DNA from 2 places in the Mycobacterium sp. SA01 genome. Region 1 is predicted to be linked to the other one. Evidence: predicted binding sites of a transcription regulator. Region 1 holds the regulator's gene; the other holds the start of a gene.
What was found. The regulator HspR, encoded in region 1, represses chaperone genes until heat shock. The targets are predictions, from matches to a motif close to ANNTGAGTNNNNNNNACTCANNT.
Positions count from the first base shown of each region.

Region 1 (15,354 bases):
AGGGTGACCTTCTGGCCGGGTTTGAGTGTCTGGGCCACCATCTCGAGATCGACGTCGGCCACGCGCTCGGTTCCATCCAGCGTCACCTTGATCGGCGTCACCTGATTACCCAGCACCTGCCCGGTGGAGTTGTCGACGAGCTGGGCGTAGAGGTGATCTCCGCTGCCGGTGCCGGAATAGGTGAAGCTCAAATGCGGTGCGCCGACGACGTAGGTGGTCGTGGTGACGGCCGAGGTTGTGTAGTTCAGCGCGTCGATGGCCCGTGACGATCCGATCGGCACCACCCCGAACAACCCGCCGGCCCCCAGGAATGGCACCAGCGGAAGGGTCCGGGTCTTGGTGCTGGACACCAGCACCGGATTGCTCGGTGTCAGATCGTAGGACGCCGATGAAAGGTGCTGGCCCCGTTGGTCAACCCACTCGAATTGCGGACCGGTTTGCACCGATGCGTCTTGCTTGACGTAGTGATCGAGCCACTCGAGGGTGCGCTGCTGGACCAGCACGCCACCGGTGTTGAACAGGTCGTTGGTGCACAGGCCGTGGCCGCCGCAGAACCAGATCACCTTGGTGTCAACGTTGTTGCCGATCAGTGCGAGTGCGTTGGCGTTGGCCTCCTGCAGCGTGAACAGGGTGTCGACGGTGCCCTCGATCAAGAGTGTGGGGGCGGTGATCTGGTTGAGGAGATCGGTCGGGAGGCCCGGTCCGCGTTGCTCGAGCAGCGCCACATCTGCCGGTGTCAGATGTCCGGTCAGATCGCCGTAGATGGTGGCGGGGAGGATTTTCGGATTGGTGCGGGCCAGCGTGAGGACCAGCACGGCAGACAGGAGCGTTCCCCAGCCGCTCTTGAACGACTGAGCCTTGTAGAGCGAGCTGGTCAGGCTGTTCCACGCGATGGTCGGCACGATCGCGTCCACGCGGTGATCGGTTGCCGCCGTGACCAATTGGATGCCACCGCCATAAGACGCGCCGACCATACCCATCCGGGGGTCGAGGTCGGACGGTTGGCCGTCGAGCTTGACCTCCGGTTGGGTGGCGACCCAGCTGATGATCGCCGACACGTCGCGGGCCTCGTAGTCCGGCGAGTCGATCTGCAGCTGGCCGCCCGAACTGTATTCCCCGCGCGGGTCCCACGTGACGACGTTGTAGCCGGCCTTGCGCAGGGCGAGGATGCTCGGCATGCCAAGAGCATTGGTGAGAACGCCGTCGACAACGCTGCCGTCGATGCTCGTCTGGCCGGGCATCCCCAGTCCCGGTCCGTAGAAGATCGTCGGCGCCTGGGTGCCTTCCTGCAATCCGGACGCCGGCATGAAATGGACGTAGATCTGCGTGCCGTCGAACGAGACCACCTTCACGTCGCGGGGTTGTGCGGCGTTGGGTGATGCTCCCGGGTGCACCGGATAACCGAACAGCGGATGCAGCACGTCGCCGAAGACCGGGATCTGGTGGATGAACGCCACGATCGGGGTGAACACGACCGGACCCAGGACCGGGATGTGTTGCAGGAACGCCAACGGCGCGATCTGCGGGATGGCCACCACCCCGGTGGGGACGGCGGCTACATCGGCGGTGGGCACGGTGTTTGTGGCGGCGGCCACGGTGCGTTGTGGCTGGGTGGTGGCCTGCGCTTCGCGGCGGGATGCGGCGGCCAGCACCAGCGTCACCGGCGAGTCGACCGGTGCCGTCGGATCGTCGGTCACGGTGCGGGTTGCTGTTGCTGTTGCTGTAGCCGGTGCCGTGGTGGCCCGTGGCGTGATCACCGACCGAACGGTCGGCCGCGCGCTGGTCCTGTTTGCGGCCGCCGCGGAATTGGGATGGACGGTCCTCGCGCTCTTCGCGACCCCGCTGTGTTGCGCCGAGGAGTGCGCTCCTGCCGTGCTGGACGACGAATCCGAGGAACCGGCCGGCGCGGCTGAGGCCTGTCCGGCTCCGGCGGCGATCGCGACTCCGATCCCCAGCGCTACTGCAAGCCCACCGACACGCCCGACAAACGCCCCTGCACCCATTCGTCTATAAGTAGCGTGGCGTGCCGGGTGTGTCTGGCGCTTCGCTCAACCTGCGGCAAGTCTGACGACGTCGTCAAAAGTGGTTGGCTACGAAGTCGAGATCGACGCTGGCGCGAGAAAGTGCGAGAGGCGGCCACGCTGACGTCGATCTCGGCGTCGACAGACCGACTATCGCCCGTGCGGCGGGCGCCATAAAATTCGGTGATCCGTACGGAAGGGACGACGTGGCCGACAACTTGAAGGTTGATGTCGACGGCCTGCTCGGTGGCGGATCTGCTATCGGCGAGCAGGTAACAGCCCTGTCGACGTCCCACCTTGAGTCCATGGTTGGACTCAGTGACGCCGAACCCGGGTGGGTAGGCACATCGGCCGATGCGCTGGTGCGCATGGCCAGCGCGTGGCAACGAATTGCCGATCAGCACCACTCCGTACTCACCGCGCAGGCCGCACATGTGGTGGCTGCAGCTCGGTCGTTCCGCGCCATGGACGAGGGCGGCGCTGCTGGACTCGAGCAGGTCGGTGACCTAGCAGACGGTGTCAGCTAGCTCGACGTGCGCTGAGGCTCGAGTGTCGCGCGATTCAACTCAACAAGAGGATTGGTACGAATACGGCTTCGAACGCCAGCACCCCCAGACAGGCATAGAACGCACCGCGGGCGACGTGCCAGTGACTCTTGAAGGGCAGTACCGCTGCCACGCCGGCAAGCACGGCGGGAAACAGCGGAGCGAGCGGCCATAGGAATCCAAACGTCAGAAGCACCGATGCGAAGCCGGTGAAAAGGCCGACGAGCAGCGCGACGGGGTGCTGCTCCTCGAAGGCTGTGAGATCGGTTGTCGTGTGTGGTGGTGTATCGATTGCCGTCAACCTCTCCACGAAATCGCGTGCATCAATAGACCGGGCAGCCAAACCACAAGCACCGGAGTCACACCGGTGAGTGGGGCCAGGATCAACCCAATTCCAAAGGCGCCTTTGTGTGTACCGCCGCTGCGGCGGTACACAAGAGCTCCGGCGATCACCATGACCGCCCCGGCGACGCATATTGAGATGACGGCCGTTGCAGATGCCTTCGAAACCAGAACGGCACCTGCTGCAAGCCCCCAGAACACTCCACCGATGAGCGCGCCAACCAAAGTCGCTCTCCGCCAATCGACGACGCGGACTGCCATGTCAATGCCTCCAGAGTTCAGCGGGCGATGAACGCAATGCCGTCCACCGCCGATCCGCTGTTGGACTTGCCATTGTCATTACTCCTCAGTCTCAGCGCGGTGCAAGGAACTCGTCGCCCTGAAATGGCGTGTACGTCCGTATCACTGGCACCTCACCTGCCGTCGTCGGTCCGAACGGCGTGAAGTTGCCCGGAGGCACAATTGCCAGCGGCGGCGTGATCGGCACGGCTTGTGGTGCGTGCACCGGCCCAAGCTGCGGGGGGTCGATCTGCGGGACGACGCTATTGAAACTGGTGATGATCATGGGGTCTCCGACCTCCTTGTGAGGAAGTAGACCGATCATCGGCCCGGAAGCGTCGTCGGTGAAGCTCGGCCAGGATTGCAGCAGCGGTGTGGTGGTTCCGTCCCGGTCGCTGTAAATCTCAACCGCTGGGAACGAGGTGACTGTGCCACCCACCCGTGGTCCGTCCGCGCCCGGGCTGATGCCTAGTGTGCCATTGACGCTGAATGGGATGGCTTTCGCCGGCGCCTCGCCTCCTGGAGAGAAGGGGTCGGCGGCGTTGTAGCGCAACAAGACTGCACCGTTTGATTGTTGGATTGCCGAAACGTCAGGCGTGCCGGTCCTGACTTGTCCGGTATCGGCGTTGACTGACGGATTCTGGCGGGCGACGATGATCCCGTTTTCGAAGTCGGTGTAGATGGCGACGCGTGACTCTTCTGGACCGATGTAGGGGGAGAAGCCACGGTTGTCGCCGACGTTGTTGTCGTACGGCAACATGTGGCCGTTGTCGAATGGTGGAAGTTCGACTGCCGGCGCCCATACGTCCTTACTCGGAATGAACAGATTCGTGCGTACGACACCTTGGCCCGGTACGGGCTTGATGCGGGCCACGACGATATTCGCTTCTACTCCTTGATTTTTCGGGTTGTAGCTGTGCGGATCCAATGCGGCAGCGGTCGTCCAATCACTTGTGCTGACCGGGTCTCGTCCGAATGTCCTACGGAACGCGTCGATTTGGTTGCGCTGTTGGTTCGAATCGGGAGCTATCGGCGCTTCGGCGCTATCACCGTCGGCGATCTCGGACGCCGCGTTGTCGAGTGCGGCGGCGAGGTGCCGATCGGTCGAATCTGCGTGCCGCAGGAGGTGGACAATCGCATCGTGGACGATCTCGAGGTGCCGCTGGTTTTCGGCCTGTTGCGTCGGGTCGGCCGAGTGAAAGCACTCGAGTGAGCTGTTCGCTATGTCGATCGTTATCCCCCACCGGTCGGCCATTCGCTGGATGCGGGACCACTCCGCCTTGATGGACTCCACGTCGGACGCCACGGACGAGACATCACGCCCTGCTTGGTCGCATTCGTCGGCATGCTCAAGGAGGCTGTTGCTGATCACTTGTGCCCGAGCGGTGGCCGCCTCCTGCGAGGCGCCCTGCCATTCCAATTTCGCGATGATCGCACCCTGGTTGTGGGCGACGTCGCGAAAGTGAGTCGCGCGATTACCCGCTGCGGCAGCGACCCCGCGAATGGACCCCGGGTCCCACCTGTCCAGATCCGCGAGCGAAATCCCCACAGCCAGCAAACCTACTGCTGCCCGGGCGCGGCCGGTATTCACTCGGCAGCCACTTCGAGATCGACGCTGGCGCGAGAAAGTGCGAGAGGCGGCCACGCTGACGTCGATCTGGGCGTCGAGCGCGCGTCCTGGGAACAAATGCTGAACCCCTGCCGTTGACCAATTCGACAACTTGAGTGATATCGACTCAACTCTGGCTTGACAGCCGACCACCGGCGGGGGCAGTCTTGAGCCTGGTTCGCTCAGACCCAAAGACGTAACTATCAGGAGGATTCAACATGGCTCGTGCGGTCGGCATCGACCTCGGGACCACCAACTCCGTCGTGGCGGTACTGGAGGGTGGCGACCCGGTCGTCGTCGCCAACTCCGAAGGGTCCCGTACCACGCCATCAGTGGTGGCTTTTGCACGTAACGGCGAAGTGCTGGTCGGCCAGCCCGCCAAGAACCAGGCAGTGACCAACGTGGACCGGACCATCCGTTCGGTGAAGCGGCACATGGGCACCGACTGGTCCGTCGAGATCGACGGTAAGGACTACACGGCGCAGGAGATCAGCGCCCGCGTGCTGATGAAGCTCAAGCGGGACGCCGAAAGCTACCTCGGTGAGGACATCACCGACGCGGTCATCACCGTGCCCGCCTACTTCAACGACGCCCAGCGTCAGGCCACCAAGGAAGCCGGCCAGATCGCCGGCCTCAACGTGCTGCGCATCGTCAACGAACCGACTGCTGCGGCGCTGGCCTACGGCCTGGACAAGGGCAGCAAGGAACAGACCATCCTGGTCTTCGACCTCGGCGGTGGCACGTTCGACGTCTCGCTGCTGGAGATCGGCGACGGTGTCGTCGAGGTCCGCGCGACCTCCGGTGACAACCACCTCGGTGGCGACGACTGGGACGACCGGATCGTCGACTGGCTGGTCGACAAGTTCAAGGGCACCAGCGGCATCGACCTGACCAAGGACAAGATGGCCATGCAGCGGCTTCGCGAAGCCGCCGAGAAGGCCAAGATCGAGCTGAGCTCCAGTGGCAGCACCTCGATCAACCTGCCCTACATCACCGTCGACGCCGACAAGAACCCGCTGTTCCTCGACGAGCAGCTGACCCGTTCGGAGTTCCAGAAGATCACCCAAGATCTGCTGGACCGCACCCGCCAGCCGTTCCAGCAGGTCATCAAGGACGCCGGCATCTCGGTGTCCGACATCGACCACGTGGTGCTCGTCGGTGGTTCCACCCGCATGCCCGCGGTGACCGACCTGGTCAAGGAACTGACCGGTGGACGGGAGCCCAACAAGGGCGTCAACCCCGACGAAGTTGTGGCCGTTGGTGCCGCGCTGCAGGCGGGTGTCCTCAAGGGTGAGGTGAAAGACGTTCTGCTGCTTGACGTCACACCGCTGAGTCTCGGTATCGAGACCAAGGGCGGCGTGATGACCAAGCTGATCGAGCGCAACACCACGATCCCGACCAAGCGGTCGGAGACCTTCACCACCGCCGACGACAATCAGCCGTCGGTGCAGATCCAGGTCTATCAGGGTGAGCGCGAGATCGCCGCGCACAACAAGCTGCTCGGCTCCTTCGAGCTGACCGGCCTGCCGCCGGCTCCGCGCGGTGTGCCCCAGGTCGAGGTGACCTTCGACATCGATGCCAATGGCATCGTGCACGTCACCGCCAAGGACAAGGGCACCGGCAAGGAGAACACGATCAAGATCCAGGAAGGCTCCGGCTTGTCCAAGGAGGAGATCGACCGGATGATCAAGGACGCGGAGTCGCACGCTGAGGAAGACCGCAAGCGCCGCGAAGAGGCCGACGTCCGCAACCAGGCCGAGTCGCTGGTCTACCAGACGGAGAAGTTCGTCACCGAACAGCGCGACACCGAAGGCGGCTCCAAGGTCCCCGAGGACACGCTGACCAAGGTCGACGCCGCGATCTCCGAGGCGAAGACGGCGCTGGCCGGCAGCGACATCGGTGCGATCAAGTCCGCCATGGAGAAGCTGGGCCAGGAAAGCCAGGCTCTGGGCCAGGCCATCTACGAGGCCACTCAGGCCGACCAGAGCGCCGGACCGTCGGGCGGTTCGTCCGCTGACGATGTCGTGGACGCCGAGGTCGTGGATGACGATGATCAGGAGCGCAAGTGAGCGAAGGTCGCGAGGAAGAACCGGTAACTGTCACCGACAAGCGCCGAATCGACCCCCAGACCGGAGAAGTTCGCGAAGCCTCCGGCCCGGCCCCCAGTGGGCCGGCGCCGGGGGACTTCGCGGGCGAAACGCCGGAGGAGTCGGACAAAGCCGCTGAACTGCTCGGTGACCTGCAGCGAGTGCAGGCCGATTTCGCCAATTACCGCAAGCGCGCGCTGCGCGATCAGCAGGTGGCCGGCGAGCGCGCCAAGGCCGCCGTGGTGAGCCAGTTGCTGCCCATCCTCGACGACCTGGACCGGGCACGCAGCCACGGCGACCTTGAGACCAGTCCGCTGAAGTCGGTCGCCGACAAGCTCACGTCAGCACTGGCCGGACTGGGCCTTACCGCCTTCGGCGCCGAGGGCGACGAGTTCGATCCATCACTGCACGAAGCCGTGCAGCACGAGGGCGAGGGCTCCAAGCCGGTGCTGGGCAACGTGATGAGGCAGGGCTACCGGCTCGGCGATCAGGTGCTCCGGCACGCACTCGTCGGGGTGGTGGACACCGTCGACGATGGATCGGCGGCACCTCAGAAGGCCGACACGCCCGCCAACGGCGACCAGAGCGGCGCGCAGAACGCAGAATCGAATTAACAACATGACCGACGGTGAGAGGAGGTGACGCGGCATGGTCCAACGCGAATGGGTTGAGAAGGATTTCTACAAGGTGCTCGGCGTCTCCTCTGACGCCAGCGAGGACGAGATCAAGCGGGTGGCCCGCAAGCTGCTTGCCGAGAATCACCCCGACCGCAACCCGGACAACAAGGTGGCCGACGAGCGCTACAAAGAGGTTGGCGAGGCCAGGGACGTCCTGACCGATCCGGCCAAGCGCAAGGAGTACGACGAGACCCGGCGGATGTTCGCCGGCGGCGGGTTCCGCCGCGGTAACGGCGGCGGCGGTGGGTTCGGCGGCTTCAGTGGCTACGGCGCCGACGGCGGCGAGTTCAATTTGAACGACCTGTTCGACACGGCCAGCCAGACCGGCGGCACGAACATCGGCGACTTGTTCGGTGGCCTGTTCGGGCGCGGCGCAGCGCCCCGCCCGAGCCGGCCGCGGCGGGGCAAGGACCTCGAGACCGAGACCGATCTCGATTTCCTGGAGGCGACCAAGGGCGTCGCCATGCCGTTGCGGCTGACCAGTCCGGCGCCATGCACGAATTGCCATGGCAGCGGCGCACGTCCGGGCACCAGCCCGAAGGTGTGTCCGTCGTGCAACGGCTCCGGTGTGATCAACCGCAACCAGGGCGCATTCGGGTTCTCCGAGCCGTGCACCGATTGCCGGGGGAGTGGCTCGATCATCGAGCATCCCTGCGACGAGTGCCATGGCACCGGAGTCACCACCCGGACCCGCACCATCAACGTCCGGATCCCACCGGGCGTCGAGGACGGCCAGCGTATCCGGCTGGCCGGTCAGGGTGAGGCCGGGTTGCGCGGTGCGCCGTCGGGCGATCTGTATGTCACCGTCCATGTTCGGCCGGACAAGGTGTTCGGCCGTGACGGCGATGACCTGACCGTGGCGGTCCCGGTGAGCTTCACCGAACTGGCCTTGGGGACAACGCTTTCCGTGCCCACCCTGGAGGGCAAGGTCGGGGTGCGAGTGCCGAAGGGCACCGCCGACGGCCGGATCCTGCGGGTGCGTGGGCGTGGCGTGCCCAAACGCGACGGCGGTCACGGCGACCTGTTGGTCACCGTGAAGGTTGCGGTGCCACCGAATCTCGAGGGCGAGGCGCTCGAGGCGCTCGAGGCCTACGCGGCCGCCGAGCGGTCCAGCGGGTTCGACCCCCGGGCGGGATGGGCGGGTAACCGCTGATGGCCACGTCGGATGAGGCCCGGACGTTTCTGATCTCGGTGGCCGCCGAGCTGGCCGGTATGCATGCGCAGACGTTGCGCACCTACGACCGGCTCGGTCTGGTCAGCCCCCGGCGCAGTTCCGGTGGCGGAAGGCGGTATTCGGAGCGCGACGTCGAGCTGCTGCGCGAGGTGCAGCGGCTGTCGCAGGACGAAGGTGTGAACCTCGCTGGGATCAAGCGGATCATCGAGTTGACCAATCAGGTCGAGGCTCTGCAGTCCCGCGTCGAGGAGATGATGGACGAGCTGGAGTCGTTGCGCGCCAACCAGCGTCGCGATCTGGCGGTGGTACCGAAGAGCACCGCGCTGGTGGTCTGGAAGCCGCGCCGCTAGTCAGGCTCCAAAGCCCGTTCAGCTCCGCTTCAGGATGCCGGCTTTGTCAGGAACTGCCCGTCGAGGAACTGGTTGTAGTCAGGCAGCGTGGTAGCCGCGTCGATCGACTTCTGGGTTTTTCCCCATTCGGCGAGCGCGCTGAGGTCGGCGGCGAGGTCGGGTTTCAGCTGAATCGTGAAGTCGAACTCGGACAACACGGTATTCAACAGCTGCGTGTCCAGCTGGGTAGCCTTGGCGACCGCAGCCGTCGCGGCTGCATCGTGGGCCGACAGCGCGGCGCTTGCGTCGCCGAGTGCGGCGAAGAACGACGTGATCTCTGCCCCTTTCGACGAGATCGCCGACGGGGAGGCGATGAACAAGCTGTGCTGAATGTAGGTGCCCCCGTTGAGCGGCACTGCGTCATCGCCGAGCGCGGCAATCGTCTGCGCCTGGTACGGCTGGAAAATTGAGACCGCGTCGACGTTGTGTTGGGTGGCGGCAGTGACCATGGCCGATGGCGAAACCTGGACGAGATCCGCCTTGATGTTGTTCTGGGCCAGCGCATTTGACACGTAATACGCGGCGCTGGTGCCCAGCGGTGTGCCGATCGATTTTCCTGCAAGGTCGGCCAAGTTGGTGATGCCTGCGCTGCGCCGGGCCACGATACGGGAACCCTCCCAACGGGACCCGTCGGCGACGATGCGCAGCCCCGGCGAGCGGGTGAGCACCGCCGCCGTCGGAACGTCCGCCGCGGTGGTGATGTCGACCTGGCCGGCGCTCACCGCCTGCAGAGCTTCGACGCCGGATTGGAAGTTCACAACCTTGACGTTGACGTGGTGCTTGCTGAACATCCCGCCGTCGGCGGCCACGGGAATCTGGGCCCAGGAGGGATCCACCACGAAGCCAACGGTCAGTTCGTCGGCGTTGCTGCTGGAGTCGTGGGCGCAGGCGGTGATCGAGGTGGCCACTGCCAACGTGGCAATGGCAGCCGCGGTGAGTCGTTTCAGGGTTGTGTTCACTCAGTCGTCCTTTGTGCGAGCAGGGATGGATGTGTCAGTGCACGGCGTGGTCGATGCCGAGTCGGTGGTGCAGGGTCTTGCGAATCGCTCCGTAGCCGGGCTGTTCGGCGAGCGTGTCCGCCGGCCGGGGGCGACCCAGGGGGTTGGTGATCTGGTCGACGATCTGTCCGTCCTGCAGCACATTGACGCTGTCCCCCAGGCGTATCGCCTCGTCGATGTCGTGGGTGACGAAGACGATCGTGCGGTTCAGGCGTGACCAGAGTTCGATGAGCAGGTCCTGCATGCGCAAGCGGGTCAGTGCATCCAGGGCGGCGAAGGGCTCGTCCATGAGCATCACGGAGGGCTCACCGGCAAGCACGCGTGCGATGCTCACGCGCTGGCGCATACCACCGGAAAGCTCCGCGGGGCGCTGCCTACCCACGCCGGCGTGCAGGCCGACGGTGTCGAGTAGTTCGGCGATCCGAGCGTGCCGTTGCCGCCGGTCCAGTTTCCTTGCGGTCAAGGCGAAGTCGATGTTGTCGGCGACGCTCATCCACGGAAACAGGACGTCGCGCTGGAAAGCCACGCCTCGACGAGGGTCGGGAGCGGTGACGGCCTGGCCATTGTCGATCACCGCGCCGGAGGTGGCGGTGATCAGCCCGGCCAGGCAATGTAGCAGTGTCGACTTTCCGCTGCCGGAGGCGCCGACCAGGACGGTGAATGAACCATCGGGGACGCTCAGCGAGATCCCTTTGAGGGTCGGGGTCGCCGCGCCTGGAAACTGCACGACGAGATCGCGGGTGTCCAGTGCCATCTCAGTGCTCCTCTCGTGCCCAGCGAGTCAACGGTGCGCTCGCCGTGTCGATGAGGGAATCGCATGCCGCGCCGATGACACCCAGCACGATCAGGCAGAAGATCAACCGGTCGGCCTGCGAGAAGAGCTGCGCCTGGTAAATGCGGTAGCCGATACCCGCAGTGGTCCCGGTCATCTCGGCGACGACGATGAGTACGAATGCCATCGCCGCTCCCACTCTCAGGCCGGACACGATGTCGGGGGTCGCCTCGGGGAGGACGACTTTGCGTAAGGTCTGCCACCGGCCGGCACCCAGACAGCGTGCGGCTTTCAGATAGTCGGTCGGCGTCCCGGCCAGCCCCCCGTGGCTGTTGATCCAGACCGGGACGAAGACGCCGAGCGCGATCACCAGAGTCTTGCTGTTCTCCCCGAGCCCGAACCAGAGAATGGCAAGCGGGACCAGGCCGATGGTCGGGATGGGCGCGAATATCCGCAACACGGGTTGCAGTGCCCGGCGTCCGACCGTGGTGGTGGCGGTGAGGACCGCCACCACGATTCCCGCCGTCGCACCCAGGAGGAATCCCGTGGCGGCCCTGCTCAAACTGGCGGTGATGTCCGCGGCGAGCAGCCCGTCGGTCCACAGGCCGTGTCCGGCTGCCAAAATCTCTGCCACACTTGGGAAAAGCTGACGAGGAAAGCGGCCGCTGGCCACCACGAGCGACCAGACAGCTGACGCGAGGACCAAGCCGGTCAGCATCCACCCGAGTGCCTTGAAGCGGTTCAGCACCCGTCTGGACAGAGTCGAACGGTGGGCCTGATGGCGGGTTCCCGGCGTCTGCGCAGCCGAGGTGGACGCGATGTGCAGTACGCCGATATCGGTGCTCATCGGCGTAGGTCGACTTTCCGTGGCGCGGTTCGCGGGGTCCCCGCGGGGGTCCAGCCGAAGGGAACAGCCTGCGATCGGTAGATCAGGGCGGTTCGGCTGAGCCGGTCGACGTCAGCCACTCGGGGCTGTTTCACTTCGGGCTCGCCCGCGACACCGTAGCCCTGATAGGGGCTGTGGTATTCCCAGACCACGTCACCGCCCGGGCTGACCTGGAAGAGCCGCCCCTGCATGCCTTCGGTGATCAGTGTGTTGCCGTTGGGAAGTCGTTGCGCGTTGCTGACGAAGGAACTAAAGAACGTCCATGGTGGCAACCCGGAGTCCTCAGCGGTGTATTGCCACACGATTTCTTTTGTCGTAGGGCATATTTCGAGTACCCGCGAGCCGGCGTAAATGCCGATCGGTGCGGGTGGGTAGCCGGCGCCGCCCTGGTTGTCGAACACCAGGATGTTCCCGGCGCCGGGCAGATCCGCCGCGATCATGTGGGGGTTGTGCTGGCCGGAGGTCTGGTCGAGCGGGCGAGGCACCTTGTGCACGCTGATCCGTTGATGCTGTGCGCCGGCCTCGGCAGCGTAATAGGGACCGATTCGCCAGGCGATGTTCGCTGTCGACTTGTCGATGAGTGCGACGATATTTGCTTTGCGGAAACTGACAAGGATGTTGTCGGGGTGGAAGGTCGGGTCGGAGTGCTCGGAATACCAATGGTTTTGGCCCAGTGATTTCGCGCTGTTCATCTCCAGATAGCCCCACGGGTCTTCGGGGTCGCGGGCAACGGTCTCACGCAGTGCGCGCCAGCCGGCCTCGGAGAACCCGAACTCGTCGAGGTGATCGCCGGCCAGCCATTGCCAGACGATGTGGCCATCCGGGGTGACCTCGTAGAGCCCCTGGTCGCCCACGATCAGGTCGCCGAGCGCCGGTACCCGCCGGGGCACCGTCACCAGAATCAGTCGGTTGCCGTTGGGGAGCAGTTCCCAGTCGTGGTTCTGCCGCGCTGCGCCGCCGGGCGCCTCGGCGCCCCATTCCCAGATGCGTTCGCCATCCCAGTCGAGCTGACCGATGGTGCCGTTGGCGTAGATGCCGCCCCGACCGTCTCCGCTGTCGGCGAGCTGGACGATGACGTCACCGACTCGCCCTGCGTTGAGTGCCGGATCGAGAATCCGGGCCGGGACACCGGCATAGGGCCATTCGTGAATGACGTCACCGTTGAGATCGATCAACCGGGTGACCGAGTCGGCGCCGGTGAACAGGATGTAACTGTCGTAGGCGAGTTCAGGGTCGAGGTAGGTGACTCCCGCGAGTCGTACGAATGCCATGTCAACCACTCCACCAAGAGCTTGTTACGACCACGAGTCCTCCCAGTAAATCTTCTAATCGATTAGCGTAGGCTCGGCGCCGGCCGGGCGGAACTGTCACAATCGGTGTGATTTCAATGCTTGGCGGCGGCGTCGCGGACTACCGAAGGGGGCCCACTTGAGCGGTAAGCGGCCGACGTTGGCTGACGTGGCGAGCCGGGCCGGCACGTCGACGGCTGTCGTGAGCTACGTGCTGAACAACGGACCGCGGCCAGTCTCAGAGACCCTGCGCGCCAAGGTGATCAGCGCCATCGATGAGCTGAACTACCGCCCGGACCTGCGTGCGCGTGCACTTCGACGACCGCGGCGCTGGCGCCAGATCGGGCTGCTGGTACCGGATCTCATGCTTCCGCTCTTCGGGGAGTTCGTCGGCCGGATCGAAGTGGAAGCGCGCGCTCGCGACCACCTCACCATGATCGGTAACACCGGCTACGACCCGGAGCGTGAGCTCGAGTTCGCGACGGCCTTCGCGGAGGTGGGGATCGACGGGCTGGTGGTGATTGGTGCCGCCAACCCGCAGCAGACCGCCAAGCTCTGTGTGCAGGAGCGGATCCCGGTCGTGTGGATGCACAGCGTCCGCGGTGAGGTGGCGGCCGAGATCGTGGGCATAGACCATGTTCAGGCCGGCGAACTTGTCGCGCGCCACCTACGCGACGTGCACGGCTGTTCTGAAATGGTATTCGTCGGCGGCTGGACCGCCGCCGATGTCGGACACGGCGACCGCGAGACGGTCCATCAGCGGTACGTCGGCGTCGCAGCCGTCGGTGGCGGCGGCGTCCGGGCGGTCCGCACCGATCTGACCCCCGCCGGTGCCTACGCCGCGGTCAGTCACTGCCTTCATGGCGCGGCGGACCCACCACATGCCTTTGTCGTCGGGACCTTCGGGCAGACGGCGGCGACGATTCGGGCGGTGATCGACGCCGGGTATGCGATTCCTGGTGACATCCGGGTGGTCGGGTTCGACGGCAGCGACAACGACTACGGTGTGTTCCAGCTGACTGCCGCACAACAGCCGGTCGATGCGATCGCCCACCGCGCCCTTGCCGAATTGTTGGGAGATGTCGGGCCGGATCTCGGCGTCCTGGAACCGACGCTGCGGGTCGGCAACACATGCGGATGCTGAGTCGGTCCGCCCCGGAACTGCCGAAGCGTCCGACGGCCACGCTGAGCGATCAGCGCAACCGGATCGTGAAAACCGAAACCGCCGGCCGCCCCGGCGTCGCGGTGTCGTAGCCGCCCGTGCCGAGCGCATTGGTGGGCGCGGCCATCGGCTCAAGTCCCACGACATCGTCGTTGCCCGGCGCGAAAATCTGCGCGGCCGGGAACCCCTGGGCGAAGAGCACTTCGATGCGGCGGTCACCGCCGGCGAGTGCGAACACCCCACCTGCCGGCACCCCGTCGAACCCGTCGTCGAATGTCTTGTCGCCCAGCTTCTCCGAGTAGGCGGGCCAGTCCACTCGTTCGCCGGTAGGGAGACCGCGGTTGTCCACGAGTAGATGCTCGAGCGGCGGCGTCTCCAACGTCCACTCTGATCGGGGAACCCCGGGAACAGTCAGGTAGGGGTGGAAGCCATAACACAGCGGCACGGCCGCCGACGTGGTGGCTGTGACGGTGGTTTGCACCGTCAGCGCTCGATCGGCCAACGTGATGTCGAGGGTGACCACATGTGGGAACGGGAAGCTGGCCAGCAGGGCCGGCCGGCTTCCGTAGTCCAGATCGGCGATCAGCCGGTTCTTGGACTGCTCGGTGACCTGCCACCCGGGATATGCCGCGAGCACGCCATGGATCGGCAGGCCGTTCGGGTCGGCGCGCACGCCGCCGACCCCGGGGGTCAACGTCACTGCGCCGCCGTCCAGCCCATAGCCGTTGGCGCTCAACCGATTAGCCCACGGATACAGGATCGGGATGCCGAGCGTCTTCCCGTCGCTCAGATAGGCCTGCAGGCCGCGGCGCTGACCTAGTAATTCCACGCCATCGTCGGACAGCGACGTGCAGATCATGCCCGCCGACGGGACATACGTCGCCGTCAGCGGCGAGGACGGGTCATGCAGGACGACGGACGGCAGCTCGGCCACCGTCGAAGTCTAGCGGTGGGCGCCGATGTAGCTGGTCAAGTCGTCGATCGTGCGCAGTGAAGCGTACTCCGACTCCGGGATGTCGACCTCGAAGCGCTTGTGCAACCGAACCAGGAAGTTCAGCCAGTCCATCGAATCCAGGTCGACCTGGTCCCGCAGGAGCTCGGCGTCGGACAGGTCGCCCTCGTCG
Region 1 is NZ_JBGGNO010000020.1:119,400-134,753, forward strand. It holds gene AB4879_RS19705 (alpha/beta hydrolase family protein) at 1-1,757, opposite strand, end outside; gene AB4879_RS19710 (hypothetical protein) at 2,228-2,548, shown strand; gene AB4879_RS19715 (hypothetical protein) at 2,583-2,867, opposite strand; gene AB4879_RS19720 (hypothetical protein) at 3,261-4,736, opposite strand; gene dnaK (molecular chaperone DnaK) at 5,015-6,865, shown strand; gene grpE (nucleotide exchange factor GrpE) at 6,862-7,497, shown strand; gene dnaJ (molecular chaperone DnaJ) at 7,532-8,713, shown strand; gene AB4879_RS19740 (heat shock protein transcriptional repressor HspR) at 8,713-9,084, shown strand; gene AB4879_RS19745 (ABC transporter substrate-binding protein) at 9,114-10,082, opposite strand; gene AB4879_RS19750 (ABC transporter ATP-binding protein) at 10,117-10,875, opposite strand; gene AB4879_RS19755 (ABC transporter permease) at 10,877-11,740, opposite strand; gene AB4879_RS19760 (aryl-sulfate sulfotransferase) at 11,737-13,050, opposite strand; gene AB4879_RS19765 (LacI family DNA-binding transcriptional regulator) at 13,208-14,212, shown strand; gene AB4879_RS19770 (aldose 1-epimerase) at 14,262-15,164, opposite strand; gene AB4879_RS19775 (acyl carrier protein) at 15,174-15,354, opposite strand, start outside.

Region 2 (15,354 bases), on a different contig from region 1:
TTACCCATCACGGGCGCAAACAAATCATGCTGTGTCGCCGCAGACCCGTTCGAGTTGCGCGCGTGTTCGTTCGCAATCGCGGTCAGTCCCGGGCGAAGGCGGCCGCGGCCTCCTTTTCGAGGTCGAGGTACTGGTCCTCGCCGATGTCGACGGCCACACCCAGGATCCGACCGCCGGTGAACGGGAACCCCGGCGGGTAGGACCGGCTCACCGGGTCGGCACTGTCGTACCCGACGCACAGCCCGTCGCCGCACAGCGTGAACGGCCCGATCTGGGCCCGCATCGGTCCCTCGGCCACAACCTGTTCTTCGACATAGAGCTTGGCGGTACCCAGCGACTCCATATGTTCGCCTGCGCCTTCGCGAACGAACTCGACCCCGAGGGTCAGCTGGCCGGGATCGAGTGGACCCGAGACAAAGGTCTGCTCGGGTTTGATACCGAGGAAGTTGTAGACGTAGTGCAGCTTGCGGTCCTTGATGAACAGCGTGTGACCACCGAATCGTGAACCGTGGGCGAAGATCACGCCTTGCGACTCCGGCGTCACCTCGACATCGGCGATGATCTTGTAGGACCGACCTCTGATGTTCACCGCCGTCGATTCCGGCACCGGCGCCGTGTCGGGGAAATAGACATAGCGTGAGCGTGGCGGCTCGCTCTGCGGCCGCACATCGGTTATCTGTTCGACGGCCGGCCGATCGTCAAGGGGCAGAACGAAGTTCGCTTCGGCTTCGGCGAACCATGCGTCGATGAGTTCCTGGAGTTTCTCAGGGTGCTCTGCGGCGAGGCTACGGGCCTCGGCCCGGTCGGCGTCGACATGGTAAAGCTCCCAGACGTCGGCGTCGAAGTGTCCCTTGCCGCTGATCGGTGCGTGCAGGGCGGCCGCCTTCCAGCCCTCCTGCCAGATGCCGCGGGTGCCCAGCATCGAGAAGTACTGCCGTTTCTTGGTGGTAGGCGCGTGGGGATCGTCGAAGCTGTAGCGCATCGACACCCCGTTGAGCGGATACTGCTCCACGCCGCGATACACCGTTGGCATCTGCAGACCCACCGCTTCGAGAATGGTCGGCACGATGTCGGTGCTGTGGTGATACTGGTGACGCATCTCGCCTTTGGCCTTGATTCCGTTGGGCCAGTGGATGACCAAGGGGTCGCAGGTGCCGCCGGCGAACTGCGCGTAGCGCTTGAACATCTGGAACGGAGTGGAGAAGGCCACCGCCCAGCCGGTCGGGTAGTGGTTGTAGGTCTCCGGGCTGCCGAGCTCGTCGAAGTAGGACATGTTCTCCTCCAGGCTGTCGGGATAGCCGTTGAAGAACTTGTTTTCGTTGACCGACCCGTTGGGGGTGCCCTCCCCGGAGGCGCCGTTGTCGGCGCAGTACATGATCAGGGTGTTGTCCAGCTGACCGGTGCGCTCCAGGAAGTCGACGATCCGCCCCACCTGGGCATCGGTGTATTCGGAGAAACCCGCGAACACCTCCGCCATCCGGCAGAACAGCTTGCGTTCCTCCTCGCTGAGCTCGGCCCAGGGCCGCACGTAGTCGGCCTCGTTGGCGACCTCGGCGGGCATCGGGTTCAGTGGCGTCAGTTCGGTGCCCTCGGGCACCACACCGCGCTCGATCATCCGCGCCAGCACCCACTCGCGATAAGCCTCGTAGCCGTCGTCGAACACGCCCTTGTACTTGTCGATGTAGTCCTGTGGCGCGTGGTGTGGGGCGTGATTTGCGCCGGGGCAGAACCACATGAACCACGGCTTGGACGGTGCCGATGAGCGCAGGTCGCGCAACATCCGAATGGCTTGGTCGGCAAGGTCTTTGGACAGGTGGTAACCCTCTTCGGGGGTGTAGGGCGGCTCGATGGCGTGGTTGTCCTCGATGAGGTCCGGATACCACTGGTTGGTCTCGCCGCCGAGGAAGCCGTAGAACCGGTCGAAGCCTTTCGACAGCGGCCACTCCGATTTGCTGCCGCCCGGCGACAGGTCCTCGACCGGCACGTTGTGGTTCTTGCCGAGCCACATCGTGGCGAATCCGTTGTCCTGCAACACTTGTCCGATGGTGGCGCACTCGGCGGGCAGGCGGCCGGCCGCCCCGGGGAAACCCATCGACCCCTCGGTGATCGACGCGCAGCGATTTACATGGTGATTGCGCCCGGTCAGGAAGGTCGACCGTGTCGGTGAACACAGCGCGGTGGTGTGCCACTGGGTGTAGGTGACGCCGTTGTCGGCCAACCGGTCCAGCGTGGGCATGTTGATCCGGCCGCCGTAGGGCGACCAGGCCGCCTGGCCGGTGTCGTCGTAGAGGACGATCAGGACGTTGGGGGCGCCGTCCGGGGCCTTCTTCAGCTGATAGGGCGTCCAGTCCGGGACCGAGTCCCGGATATCGAGGTTGATGACGCCACGAAACGGCTCGGCCATGATGATCCTCCCGGCATCGGCGGCTCCTTGCTCGGCCGCAATGCGGCCATGCTCGCACCGTCGGCGATGCTCTACCGGGGAATGACCGCGATCAGTCCAGCGAGTCCCAGAACTCGGTCAGCACCGTGGCGCCGCGCACCGGATCCTGCAGCATCCACCAGTGGCCGAGCCCGTCCAGCACCTCGGTCCGGGCGCCGGCCTGCTCGGCGGCGGCGCGGCGCTGCTCCTCGGAGCCGACGAAGTGGTCTTCGGTGGCCAACAACGCCAAGCCGGGACGCGCGGTGGCGTTGACCAGCATCCGGCCCGCCTCGGCAACGGCGGGCTGCGCCGCCGAGCGGTACAGCGCCAGGATGGCCCGGCCCATCTCTGGTCCGTGCGCCAACGCCAGTTCGGTGGCGACCGCCGAGGAGATGCCCATCCCGGTCAGCAGGGCGACCCGGTCCTCGAGCGAGGCGGCGACCATCGCCTCGACGGCATCTTCGCCGGCGCCCGGGGTCTGCCACACCTGGGCCAGGTCATGCCAGACATAGTCGGGATGCATGACACCGATGATGTCGCTGGTCCAGCTGCGCACGAGTTCGGGGCGATGGATGACGACGTTGAGCACATGCCCGCCGCCCCAGTCGTGGCCGACCAGGTCGACGGGATCGTCGAAGCCCGCCAATTCGCCGATCAGCCAGTCCCGGTAGGCCACCATCGTCGCCGGGAAGTCGTCGGGCAGCGGCGCACCGAACCCGGGCGGCGACAACCGCACCACGTCGTCGCGACCGAGTGCCTCGACCAGCGGGCCCCAGATCACGTCGGTTTCCGGATTGCCATGTACCAGAACGACCGTCATGGCGTCATCCTGGCATGGCCGTCCGCCGAGGAGAACCGCCCATCTGGCCGTCTGCTGACCGATGCTAGGTTTTGACAGGCGTCAAACGCCGTCACGACTACAGATAGGAGCCGTCGATGGATCCTCGGACGCCCGTATTGGTCGCGGCGGGACAGATCAACCAGCGCGACGACGCGCAGATCGAACCCGTCGACCTGATGGCTGCGGCCGCGCGCGAGGCCGCCGATTCGACCGTCCTGCAGGCCGTCGACGCCATCCGCGTGGTCAACCTGCTGTCGTGGCGCTACCGCGACCCGGGTCTGCTGCTGGGCCAGCGGATCGGCGGCCGCAATCCCTCGACCTACTACACCGGTGTGGGCGGCAACACGCCCCAGTCCCTGGTCAATCAGGCCTGCCTGGATATCCAGCAGGGTCGCGCCGAGGTGGTCCTGCTCGCCGGCGGCGAGACGTGGCGCAATCGAAAGCGCATGCAGGCCAAGGGAATCAAGCCCGACTGGACCCGCCAGGGTGAGGACGTCGCAGTGCCGCCGGGCGCTGAGGACGAGGTCCCGATGTCCAGCCCCGCCGAAGAACGCATCGGGCTGTTGCTGCCGTCGCACGTCTATCCGCTCTTCGAGCAGGCGCTGCGGATCGCGCGCGGCGAGAGTGTGGCCGATCATCAGCGCCGTGTCGCGGAGCTGTGGTCGCGGTTCAGCGCGGTGGCCGCGGACAACCCGCAGGCGTGGAGCCGTGAGGCGCGCAGCGCCGAGGAGATCGGGCAGGCCGGTCCGGACAACCGGATGATCAGCTGGCCGTATCCGAAGTTGATGAACTCCAACAACATGGTCAACCAGGCCGCCGTGGTCATCCTGTGCTCGGCCGAGAAGGCCGCCGCGTTGCAGATCCCGCGCGAGCAATGGGTCTTTCCCTACGCGGGCACCGACTCGCATGACACCTACTCGGTGGCCGAACGCCACGAGCTGCATCGGTCACCCGCGATCCGGATCGCCGGGCGCCGCGCACTCGAACTCGCCGGGGTCGGCGTCGACGACCTGGCGCACATCGACGTCTACTCCTGCTTCCCGTCGGCGGTGCAGGTGGCCGCCAACGAACTGGGTCTGGCCACTGACGACCCGCAGCGGCCGTTGACCGTCACCGGCGGGCTGACCTTCGCCGGCGGCCCGTGGAACAACTACGTCATGCACTCCATCGCCACCATGGCCGGGTTGCTGCGCGACGACCCCGCGGCCTACGGCCTCATCACCGCCAACGGCGGCTTCCTCACCAAGCACAGCTTCGGGGTGTACAGCGCGACCCCGCCGCCGGCGGCGTTCCGCTGGGAGGACGTCCAGTCCGAGGTCGACCGCGAACCCACCCGTACCGCGGTGGTCGAATGGGAGGGCGAGGGCACCGTCGAGTCCTGGACCACCCCGTTCGATCGCGACGGCCGCCCGGAGAAGGCCTTCCTGGCGGTCCGGACCCCCGACGACTCCCGCGCGATGGCCATCGTCGACGACGCCGACGCGGCGGCGGTCACCGTGGCCGAGGACATCGCCGGCGCCAAGGTCCGGGTGCACGCCGACGGCCGGGCCACCCTGTCCTGATCGGCTTCTGGCGAGGTCGAAACGGCGATCTTTTCCCCGCGACCTGCTTATTCTCGTCGAAGCACGACGGGGGAACTAGGGGCGTGGCATGCGGATCTTGCTCACGGAAGTCACCGGAGAGCTAGGTCGCGCCCTCGCCCAGAGCCTGCTGGCCGCGGGCCATGACGTCGACGGCATCGCCGAGCGTCCGCACCGCGACCTGGATGCGGGCGTCGAGTTCGTCGCCGCGGCGCTGAGCCACCCGGTGCTCCACCGGTTGGCGGAGGCAGCCGACGTGGTCGTTCCGCTGCCCGCCGGCGGGCGTGATCTGACCCGCCCCGCCGATATCGCCCGCGTCTGTGACGCCGCCGCGCGCGGCGGTGCGCGGATCGTGTTCCCGTCGCTGTCCCTGTTGGGTCCACGTGGCGCTCAGCAGCTGGAGGACCTGGTCAGCACGTGCTGGGCGCCGAACCTCGTGGTGCGCATCGCCGCGCCGATGGGACGGCAGAGCGACGGCCTGGTCTGCCGCTCGGTCGCGGCCCTGCTGGATGCCGACGCCACCGGATCGCTTCACGTGCTGCACATCGACGATCTGATCCGGTTCCTGGTTCTCGCCGCAGGCACCGAGCGCACCGGTGTCGTCGACCTGGCCGGGGTGGACACCACCACCGTCGGCTCCGCGACCCGGCTCCTCGGCGGGGTAGATCCGCATCCCAGGGTGCGCGGGGTGCCGGGCTGGCCCCAGCTGTGTCCGCCGCTCGACCTGGACCCGCTGCGGACCGAGTGGAAATTCGAATGCGGCTGGGGCGCAACCGATGCCGTGGCCGATACGGTACGCGGGCTGCAGGGCCGCAAGATCGGCGTGGCCGGCGCGCTCGCGGTACCCGGGCGAATCCCGTTGCCCGTCACCACCGTTGCGCGGGCGGCCGGCACCCGATCCGCACCCGAGGGCGCCGACAGCGAATTCGATGACCGGATCGACCCGCGTTTCCCGGTCTTCGTGGCCGGCCCGCTGAGTGAAGCCACGGCAGGCCCGCTCACCCCGATGTCGCTGGATCTGCATCTGGGCGGGTTGCGGCTCGCCGGCCGGTCGCTGGCTGCGCTGCTGGATCTGCGCGGTGCGGTCGCCGGCGAATGGGAGAGCCGTCTGGTCGCGTCCTTCGGCCACCGGATCTATCTGGGCGCGTCTGCCCTCGCGGCCGCCGAGCCTCGACTTCCGGCCCGCACGGCCGGTCTGTCGCGGCGATTGCGCGCCGCCGCCGATGTGCCGACGCCGAGACCTGCTGCGCTCGCCGCGGTCACCGGCGCCATGTCGGCGAGCCGTCTGCAGGCCGGCGCCCGCATGCTCGGCCGTCACCTGCGGGCCTACCGCGACGCCGCCGACGCCGAACGGCGCGACACAGCCAAGCTGGGGCTGCTGCGCGATGCGCAGCTGGATGCCCGAATCCGGTCGCTGCGCAGCCGAGTTCATGAGGGATGGACGTTGAGCGCGCTTGCGGTCGTGCTCGCCGAGGCGGCCCCGGCGCAGCTGAGCGGGGCGGATCAGCCGGTGAGCGTCGGCGCCGAGGTCGCGTCGCTGGCGCGGGTGTTGCGCGCCCACCCCTACGCGCGCGCCGCGTTGGAGGCCGGCGATATGGCGGCCACCCGCACCGGTGCGCCGATGTTGGCGAGCGCATTCGCCTCGGCACTGGCCCAGCTGGGGCACCGCGGGCCGGGGGCCGTCGAGCTCGCAACGCCGGTGCTCGGTGATCGTCCGGACGCACTGCTTGCGGCGGCCACCCGGGTGCGCGGCTCAGGAGCCGACGACCATGCGACGGTTCCCGCCGCTCAGGCCTGCCGGGTATTGGCCTATGACACCACCCTCCGGTACACCCATCAACTTCGGCTTGCGGTACGGGAATTGGGCCGCCGGCTGGTGGCGGCGGACAAGATCGCGGTGCTCGACGATGTGTTCGAGCTGACCGTCGATGAAGCACTGGCCGTCCCGGCCGACACCCGGCTGCGCATCAAACGTCGCATCGCCGAGCGTGAGCGGTTGCAGGCCGTGCGGCTGCCCGCCGTCATCGACGGGTTTTGGACGCCGATTCCCGCACCAGATCCCGCGCAGGTCGCCGACGAGCTGCACGGAACCGGACTGTTCCCCGGCGTCGTGGAAGGCACGGTCCGGGTGGTCGATTCGGCCGCCGACGCCGGCCTGGGCGCGGAGGACATCGCCGTCGTCTCCGCAGCCGACATCGACGCGGTGGCGCTGCTGGGCACGCCCGCCGCGGTCCTGACCGACGGCGGTGCCACGCTGGGAGATGTGAGCGTGTTCGCCGCTGACTTCGGTGTGCCGTTCATCGCCGGAGTGGCCGCCGGGTTGTGTACCGGCATGCGGGTCCGGGTCGACGGTTCTGCCGGGCTGGTCACCGTGCTGGCACCTGCCTGCGACGTGGTGCGGGTGTGACGCGGTATACCGTGGCCCGGTGATGTGGCGGACCATAGCGAGGCTCTCGGCACTGTGGTGGGTGCTGATCGCCGCCCCGGCGCTGATCGCCACCCGGTTGCTCGACCATGCCGGTGCCACCTCGGCCAAAGGCTGGGTGCTCGGCGTCTGGCTCGGTGGTTACGTCGCGCAGTTCGTTGTGTTCCTGGCGATTTCACGCCGGTCGCCGCGTCCGGCGTTGCTGGGCTGGGTGATCGCCTCGACGGTTCCGTGGGCCGCCGACTGGACGACCCCGCTGTCGGTGTGGTGGTTGGTGCTGTGGAGCGCGGTCGTCCTCGGCTACGCGGCGTGGCTGGCTGTCGCAGTGTCTCGGGTGGATCAGCTGCGCAGTGCCGGGGTGGCCGCCACAGGTGTCGTGCTGGAGGTCATCAGGCCGACGTTCAACGTGGTGGTGAACAAGGATGCCAGCCGCCGTGTGCTGCGGCTGCGTGTCGAAACATCCTACGGGGCAACGCCTTACGAGGCCCGGTTGGCGGCGACGTTCACCCTGGGTGAACTGCCCGAGGCCGGCGACCGGGTGGCGGTGCGGATCGATCCGGCCCGCCCGCAGCTCGTCGAACTCATCGAGGACGAGCCGATTGTCCGGGCCGCGCCGCAACCGGGCGACCTGCCGCCCGAGCTGGCCGAGCGACTGCAGACGTTGAAGACCATGCGCGACCGCGGCGACCTCACCGACACCGAATTCGCCACGGCGCGAAAACGACTGCTCGAATCACCCGCCGAGTAGTTCGCGCAGCCGCAGTGCGTTCCGGACGGCGTAACCCTGGCCGTCGTTGTTGAAATAGACCAGCACCCGCCGGTCCTGATCCTGCCACTCCCGGATCCGGTCGGCCCACCAGTTCAGGTCGTCCTCGGTGTAGTTCCCGGCATAGATGGGCGCGGTGTCGGGGCCGTGCATGCGCACGTAGACCAGATCGGTGGTGGCGCGCAGTACGCAGGGCATACCGGGCCCGCTGATCACCACGTAGGCGGCGCGGTAGCGCTCCAGGAGCTCGTAGACGTGCGGGTCGTCCCAGGACGGGTGACGCATCTCGAGGGCCACCCGGATCCAGTCGGGGACCAGCGACAGGAAGTAGGCCAGCCGGGCGTCGTCGCGTTCGAGGTCGGGATGCAGCTGGACCAGCACCGCCTCCCGCTTGTCACCGAGCGCCCGCTGGCAGCGTTCCAGCCGATCGATCCACGGTTCGGGGTTGTTCAGGCGGCGGTAGTGGCTCAGGCCGCGGTGCGCCTTGACCGTCATGGTGAATCCGTCGGGCAACCGGGTACGCCAGCCGTCGAAGGTGGCGTCCTTGGGCCAGCGGTAGAAGCTGGCGTTGAGTTCGACGGTGTCGAACACCTCGGCGTAGCGGGCCAGTCGCTTGGCGACCGGCAGGCCGGGGCGGTACAGCACCGAATCCCAATGGTCGTAGGACCACCCCGAGGTGCCGATTCGGACGGTCACGCGTCAGCCGGCGATGCGCTGCCGCACGTCGTCGTCCAACGAAACCCGCACCAGGCCTGCCGCGAGCGGCGCGATCGCCCGGCCGGTGAGGGCAGCCAGTCTGTGCGGGTCGCGGGGGAGACCGAGTTGCTCGGCGCTGTCCAGCGAGCGCTTGTCGAAGTAGGGCCGAACCCACGGCCAGACGTCTTGGACCTCGCGCAGGAAGATGTCGGATCCGGTGTCCCCGATTCCGGTGAACTGTTTGAGCGCCTGCCTGGCATTCTTCACGTCGGGCTTGGTGACGCGGGCCAGCGTGCGCAGGTCGTTGCGGTATTCGTCGTTGACCCTGGTCGCAAGCTCGGTCAGCCGCGACGCCGAACTCTCGTCGTAGCGCACGTAGTGGGCACGGCCGAACGCGTCGATCATGGTCTGCCGGTTGGCCGCCATCACGGCGCGCGGTGTGCGCAATCCGGCCCGGAACAGTTCACGGGCGGCGTGCATCGCGATGGAGGCATCGATCGGCTTGCTGGCCAGCATGCACAGCACCAGCAGCTGGAACAGCGGCATCGGGGTGTCCCGCAAGGTGATTCCCGCTTCCGCGGCATAGGTTCTGCCCGCATGCTGACGAAGGCGCTGAATGAGGCGCCTGGCCTCCGCATCATCCATCTGCCAGGCGATACCCGTCCAGTGGGCCGACGAAACGATATGTCATCGTGGCGTCAGACATTCTCAGCGTTTCGTGTCGCGCCAGTCGATCATCTTCTCGACCGTGCTCAGGTCGTACGTGCCCTCCGATGCGCGGACCTCGGTGTGGAACAACGTCGCACCGGCGGCCAGATAGTTGTCCGCCGACCGGGGATCGGTCCAGAACGTCGAGCGCTCGATGTCACTGTCGGCGCGTCCGAACCCGGCGGCCAGCTCGGCGACGCGGGCGCTCGCTTCCCGGTACGAGTCGAGGGGAAGGAAGGTGTGCCAGATGTCGGCGTGGCGTGCGACGGCGGGCAGCGTGCGCTTGGGGCCGGATCCGCCGATCAGGATCGGGATCTTGCGCAGCGGCGCCGGCTGCAGCAGGCCGAATCGTCGCTCGATGCGCAGCAGACCCTCGTCGAAGGCGTCGGCTCGGGACTTGACGGTCCCGAAGTCGAAACCGTATGTGGTGTAATCCTTCTCGTACCACCCCGCGCCGACGCCGAGGATGGCGCGGCCACCGCTGATGTGATCGACGGTGCGGGCCATGTCGGCGAGCAGGTCCGGATTGCGATAGCCCATGCCTGACACCAGCAGCCCGAGCTCGGCCCGGGTGGTGATCTCGCCCCAGGAGGCCAGCGCGGTCCACCCTTCGAAGTTGTTGACGTCCGGCTGCGTGGCCGCCAGTACCGGTTTCGCGTCGGCGATCGATTCGATGAACGGCGCGTGGAAGTGGTCGTAGCCGAAGATGACGTCGACGCCGATGCTCTCGGCGTGCAGGACGGCACGCCGCCAGGTGGCGTAGTCAGGGGTGTCAGCGGGCTGAATCTGCACGGCGACGCGCACGGGGTAGGTCATGCACGCGACAAGCCCGGCTCACCGGGATTTATTCCGGCGCTACTTCGGCGGTAGGGATTTCGCGTGGTCGACGCCGCGGGCGACCCAGCTCTGCAGCTGACGCTTCGTCCGCACCCCGGCGTCACCGATCCGGATCCAGCCGCGAGTTTCCCGCCCCGCCATGATCATCGGTGCGGTGTGTTCGCGTGCCAGCAGGCCGGCGGTGGCCTCCGGCGGTACTCGCACCATCAGACCGCCCTGACCGCTGGCGCACACGGCCATGTTGCCGTTGATCAGGAATGCCAGACCGCCGAACATCCGCTTCTCGTCGACGCCGGGTTCGGTGGCGAGCAGTTCCCGCAGGCGGTTCGCGAGATCTTCGTCGTAGGGCATAGCCAGAAATTACTACGCCCAGCAGACACAAAATCGCCCCAATTCGGCTGAATAGGGGCGACTTTGTGTCTTGTCGAGCGTCAGGCCGCGGCGGTGGCTGCCTCGGTGGCCGGCTCCAACGCCTGCGCGACGATGTCGGCGACGTCCGTCATCGACTTCACGGTCAGCGCCTCGAGCACCTCGGCCGGGACGTCGTCCAGGTCGGCCTCGTTGCGCTGCGGGATGAAAACCGTTGACAGCCCGGCCCGTTGCGCGGCCAAGAGCTTCTGCTTGACGCCGCCGATGGGCAGCACCCGCCCGTTCAGGGTGACCTCGCCGGTCATCCCGACATCCGAGCGGACCTGCCGTCCGGTGGCCATGGACACCAGCGCGGTGACCATCGTGACGCCAGCGGACGGACCGTCCTTGGGCACCGCGCCGGCCGGCACGTGCACGTGGATCTTGCGGTTCAGCGCCGCGGGATCCACGCCCAGCTGTTCGGCATGGCTACGCACGTAGGACAGCGCGATCTGCGCCGACTCCTTCATCACGTCGCCCAGCTGACCGGTCAGCTGCACGCTCGGCTCGCCCTCGGTCGACCCGGCTTCGATGTAGAGCACATCGCCGCCCAGGCCCGTCACCGCCAGTCCGGTCGCCACGCCCGGCACGGCGGTACGTTCCGCCGATTCCGGGGTGAACCGCGGACGGCCAAGGTAGCCAACCAGATCCGGCTCATCAATGGTCAACGCCTCGTCGGAGGCAAACAGCTTGGTGGTCGCCTTACGCAACGCCTTGGCCAGCAGCCGCTCGAACTGCCGCACACCGGGCTCCCGGGTGTAGTCCGCGGCGATCTTGCGCAGCGCCGCGTCGGTGACCGTGACCTCCTCGGGGGTCAGCGCCGCGCGGTCGCGCTGCCGGGGCAGCAGGTACTCGCGGGCGATGGCGACCTTGTCGTCCTCGGTGTAGCCGTCGATCTGCACCAGCTCCATCCGGTCCAGCAGGGCCGAGGGGATGTTCTCGATCACGTTGGCCGTGGCCAGGAACACCACGTCGGACAGGTCCAGATCCAGGTCCAGGTAATGGTCGCGGAACGTGTGGTTCTGCGCGGGGTCCAGGACCTCCAACAGGGCGGCCGACGGGTCGCCCCGGTAGTCGGAGCCGACCTTGTCGATCTCGTCGAGCAGCACGACCGGGTTCATCGAACCGGCCTCGCCGATCGCCCGGACGATCCGGCCGGGCAGCGCGCCGACGTAGGTGCGCCGGTGCCCGCGGATCTCGGCCTCATCGCGCACGCCACCCAGGGCGACGCGAACGAACTTGCGGCCCAATGCCCGTGCCACCGATTCACCCAGTGACGTCTTGCCGACGCCGGGCGGGCCGGCCAGCACCATCACGGCGCCGGAGCCGCGGCCGCCGACGACCTGCAGACCGCGCTGGGCGCGACGCGAGCGGACGGCCAGGTACTCGACGATGCGGTCCTTGACGTCGTCCAGCCCGTGGTGGTCGGCATCCAGGATGTCGCGGGCTGCCGTCAGGTCGGTCGAGTCCTCGGTGCGGGTGTTCCAGGGCAGGTCCAGGACGGTGTCCAGCCAGGTGCGGATCCAGCCGCCCTCGGGGCTCTGCTCGCTGGAGCGTTCCAGCTTGCCGACCTCGCGCAACGCGGCCTCCCGGACCTTCTCCGGCAGGTCGGCCGCCTCGACACGGGCCCGATAATCGTCGGATCCGTCCGGCTCGTCTTCGCCCAGTTCCTTGCGAATGGCGTTGAGCTGTTGGCGCAGCAGGAACTCCTTCTGCGTCTTCTCCATGCCCTCGCGGACGTCCTGCGAGATCTTGTCGCTGACTTCGACCTCGGCCAGATGCTCGGAGGTCCAGTCGATCAGGAGACGGAGCCGACGATCCGCGTCACTGGTTTCCAGCAGTTGGCGCTTCTGGACGTCGGACAGATACGACGCGTAGCCGGCGGTGTCCGCCAGCGCCGACGGGTCGGTGATCTTGTTGACCACGTCGACGATCTGCCACGCCTCGCGGCGTTGCAGCATGGCCAGCAGCAGTTTCTTGTACTCCGCGGCGAGTGCCTTGGTGTCCTCGTCTGCCTCGGCCGCCGTTATCTCATCGACCTCGACCCACAGCGCTGCGCCCGGCCCGGTGGTTCCGGAGCCGATGTGGGCGCGGCTCTCACCGCGCACGACGGCAGCGGCACCGCCGCCGGGGATGCGGCCCACCTGCACGATCGACGCGATGACGCCGTGGGTGGGGTATCGATCGTCCAGGCGTGGGGCGATCAAGAGCTTGCCGGTCGGGGTGGCCTGCGCCGCGTCCACCGCGGCACGCGCGGCGTCGTCGAGTTCGATCGGCACCACCATTCCCGGCAGCACGATCGGCTCGCTGACAAACAGGACCGGCACAGATTTGGCTTCAGCCATCAATCCTCCAAAGTTCAGTCTGACCGACTCAACCTTGAACGATTCCAGTTTGTTCCCCTCGTTCGGCGTCGCACACAAAGCAGCGAGCCTGCCGCCGGGGGGGTGGCGACAGGCTCGCTGTTGTTTCGGGTGGATCAGCCGGCGGACGGAGTTGCTCCCAGAACCCGCTGCATGTCCGGGATCATCTGCTGCAGCTGCTGTCCCCAGTAGCCCCAGCTGTGCGTACCGTTCGCGGGGAAGTTGAACACGCCGTTGCGTCCACCAGCCGCGAGGTAGTTGTCCATGAAGGTCTTGTTGGTGCGCAACGTGAATCCTTCGAGGAACTGCGCGGCCATCAGGTTGCCACCGCCACCGGAGGTGTCGAGATCCGACGGCGTACCGGTGCCGCAGTAGATCCAGATCCGGGTGTTGTTGGCGACCAGCTGGTTGATGTTGACCATCGGGTCGTTGCGGCGCCACGCCGGATCGGACGACGGTCCCCACATGCTCTGCGCGTTGAACCCGCCCGCGTCGTTCATCGCCAGACCGATCAGCATCGGCCACCAGCCCTCGGAGGGGTTCAGGAAGCCGGACAGCGATGCGGCGTAGGTGTACTTCTGCGGGTAGTAGATCGAGTAGGTCAGCGATGCGCTACCGGCCATCGACAGACCGACGACGGCGTTGCCGTTCGGGTCGACCCCGTAGTTGGCGGCCAGGTACGCCGGCAGCTCCTGGGTCATGAACGTTTCCCACTTGTAGGTGTAGTTCTGCCCGTTGCCCTGCGACGGCTGGTACCAGTCGGTGTAGAAGCTGGACTGTCCGCCGACCGGCATGACGGTCGACAGGCCCGAGCCGTACAGCCACTCGAACGCCGGGGTGTTGATGTCCCAGCCGTTGTAGTCGTCCTGGGCGCGCAGGCCGTCGAGCAGGTACACCGCGTGCGGGCCACCGCCCTGGAATTGGATACGGATATTGCGTCCCATCGCGGCGGACGGGACATCGAGATAGAGGACCGGGAGTCCGGGCTTGGAGAAGGCGGCCGCGGTCGCCGACCCGCCGACGACACCAATCAGGCCGGGCAGAGCGAGTGCGGCCACGAAGGCTGCGGCCACGCGGCGCAACCATGTGCCTCGCAACTTATCGACGATCTTCATGACGGAAACCATCACCTTTCGTACGTGTTTCACAACCGGAGGTGAGCTGTGTGCCGGTAGCTAATCACGGTGCGTAGCGCGGACTCGGCACGCGCGGCGGTGTGGCATATCGCGGTTCGCTAACGATCAGGCGACGCGGCGGACTCGGGATACTCAGTACCGCAACGGCTTTGACCTGGCGTCAATAACGGAAAGATCACGCGGAGGCAACGGTACAGTTGAGGCGTGGCCCCGTTCGATCTGCAACGCTTCGTCGATGCCCAGGACCGGGTGTACCACCAGGTGCTCGCCGAGTTGCGGGCCGGCGCCAAACGCAGCCACTGGATCTGGTTCATCTTTCCTCAGCTCGGTGCGCTCGGAAGTAGTTCCACCGCAAAGCGTTTCGGTATCTCATCGCTGGCCGAAGCGCAGGCATACCTGGCGCACCCGACGCTCGGGCCACGACTGCGGCAGTGTGCCCGCCTGGTGGCGGCGATCGAAGGCCGCTCTGTCGATGAGATCTTCGGCTGGCCGGACAATCTCAAGGTGCGCTCGTCGATGACGCTGTTCGCGGCGGCCACCGATGACAACGCCGATTTCGTGGCGGTGCTTGACAGGTTCTACGGCGGCGAGCGGGACACCCGGACACTCGAGCTGCTATAGCGGCCGCAGCACCAGCCAGCCCTGAGGTGGGACCACCACCTCGTCGACGATCTCCTCGGGGGGTGCCGCGGTGCCGCCCACCAACTGGGCCTGCCCACCGGTGAGCTTGGCCACCGGCAGCGGCATCGGCGCGTCGTCGATGTTGAGCGCGACGATCAGGGCGTCGTCGCCGGTGCGGGTCTCATAGGCATAACCGCGGTTGTCCACTTGCAGTGCAGTGGTTTTCGCTTCGTGCAGCCAGGGATTTCGGCGGCGCAGGCCGATCAGGTACTGGTGCAGGTTCCAGGTCTCGCGCCCCGCGGCGTCCAGCGGGACGGGTGGCGTTCCGAACTCGGGCCGCACCGCGTCGTCGCCGCCGGCCCGTTCTTCCTTGACGCCTCGGTAGCCGAGTTCGTCACCGGCGTAGATGCTGGGGACACCGCCGGTGGTGAACAGCAGCACCAGGGCGTGGGCCACCTGCTCGGGGCGGTCCAGCTTGCTGGCGATCCGGGTGACGTCGTGGTTGCCGACGAAGGTCAGCGGCGCAAATCGGGTCAGGAAGTCGTTGTGGC
Region 2 is NZ_JBGGNO010000021.1:181,176-196,529, forward strand. It holds gene AB4879_RS24790 (arylsulfatase) at 83-2,404, opposite strand; gene AB4879_RS24795 (alpha/beta fold hydrolase) at 2,496-3,242, opposite strand; gene AB4879_RS24800 (acetyl-CoA acetyltransferase) at 3,359-4,825, shown strand; gene AB4879_RS24805 (hypothetical protein) at 4,914-7,250, shown strand; gene AB4879_RS24810 (SHOCT domain-containing protein) at 7,273-8,016, shown strand; gene AB4879_RS24815 (DUF72 domain-containing protein) at 8,002-8,730, opposite strand; gene AB4879_RS24820 (endonuclease) at 8,734-9,375, opposite strand; gene AB4879_RS24825 (LLM class F420-dependent oxidoreductase) at 9,439-10,254, opposite strand; gene AB4879_RS24830 (TfoX/Sxy family protein) at 10,294-10,626, opposite strand; gene lon (endopeptidase La) at 10,707-13,028, opposite strand; gene AB4879_RS24840 (esterase family protein) at 13,163-14,161, opposite strand; gene AB4879_RS24845 (DUF1810 domain-containing protein) at 14,387-14,803, shown strand; gene AB4879_RS24850 (alpha-amylase family glycosyl hydrolase) at 14,798-15,354, opposite strand, start outside.
Region 2: the regulator HspR is predicted to act here: its motif matches at 13,040-13,062, upstream of lon (endopeptidase La).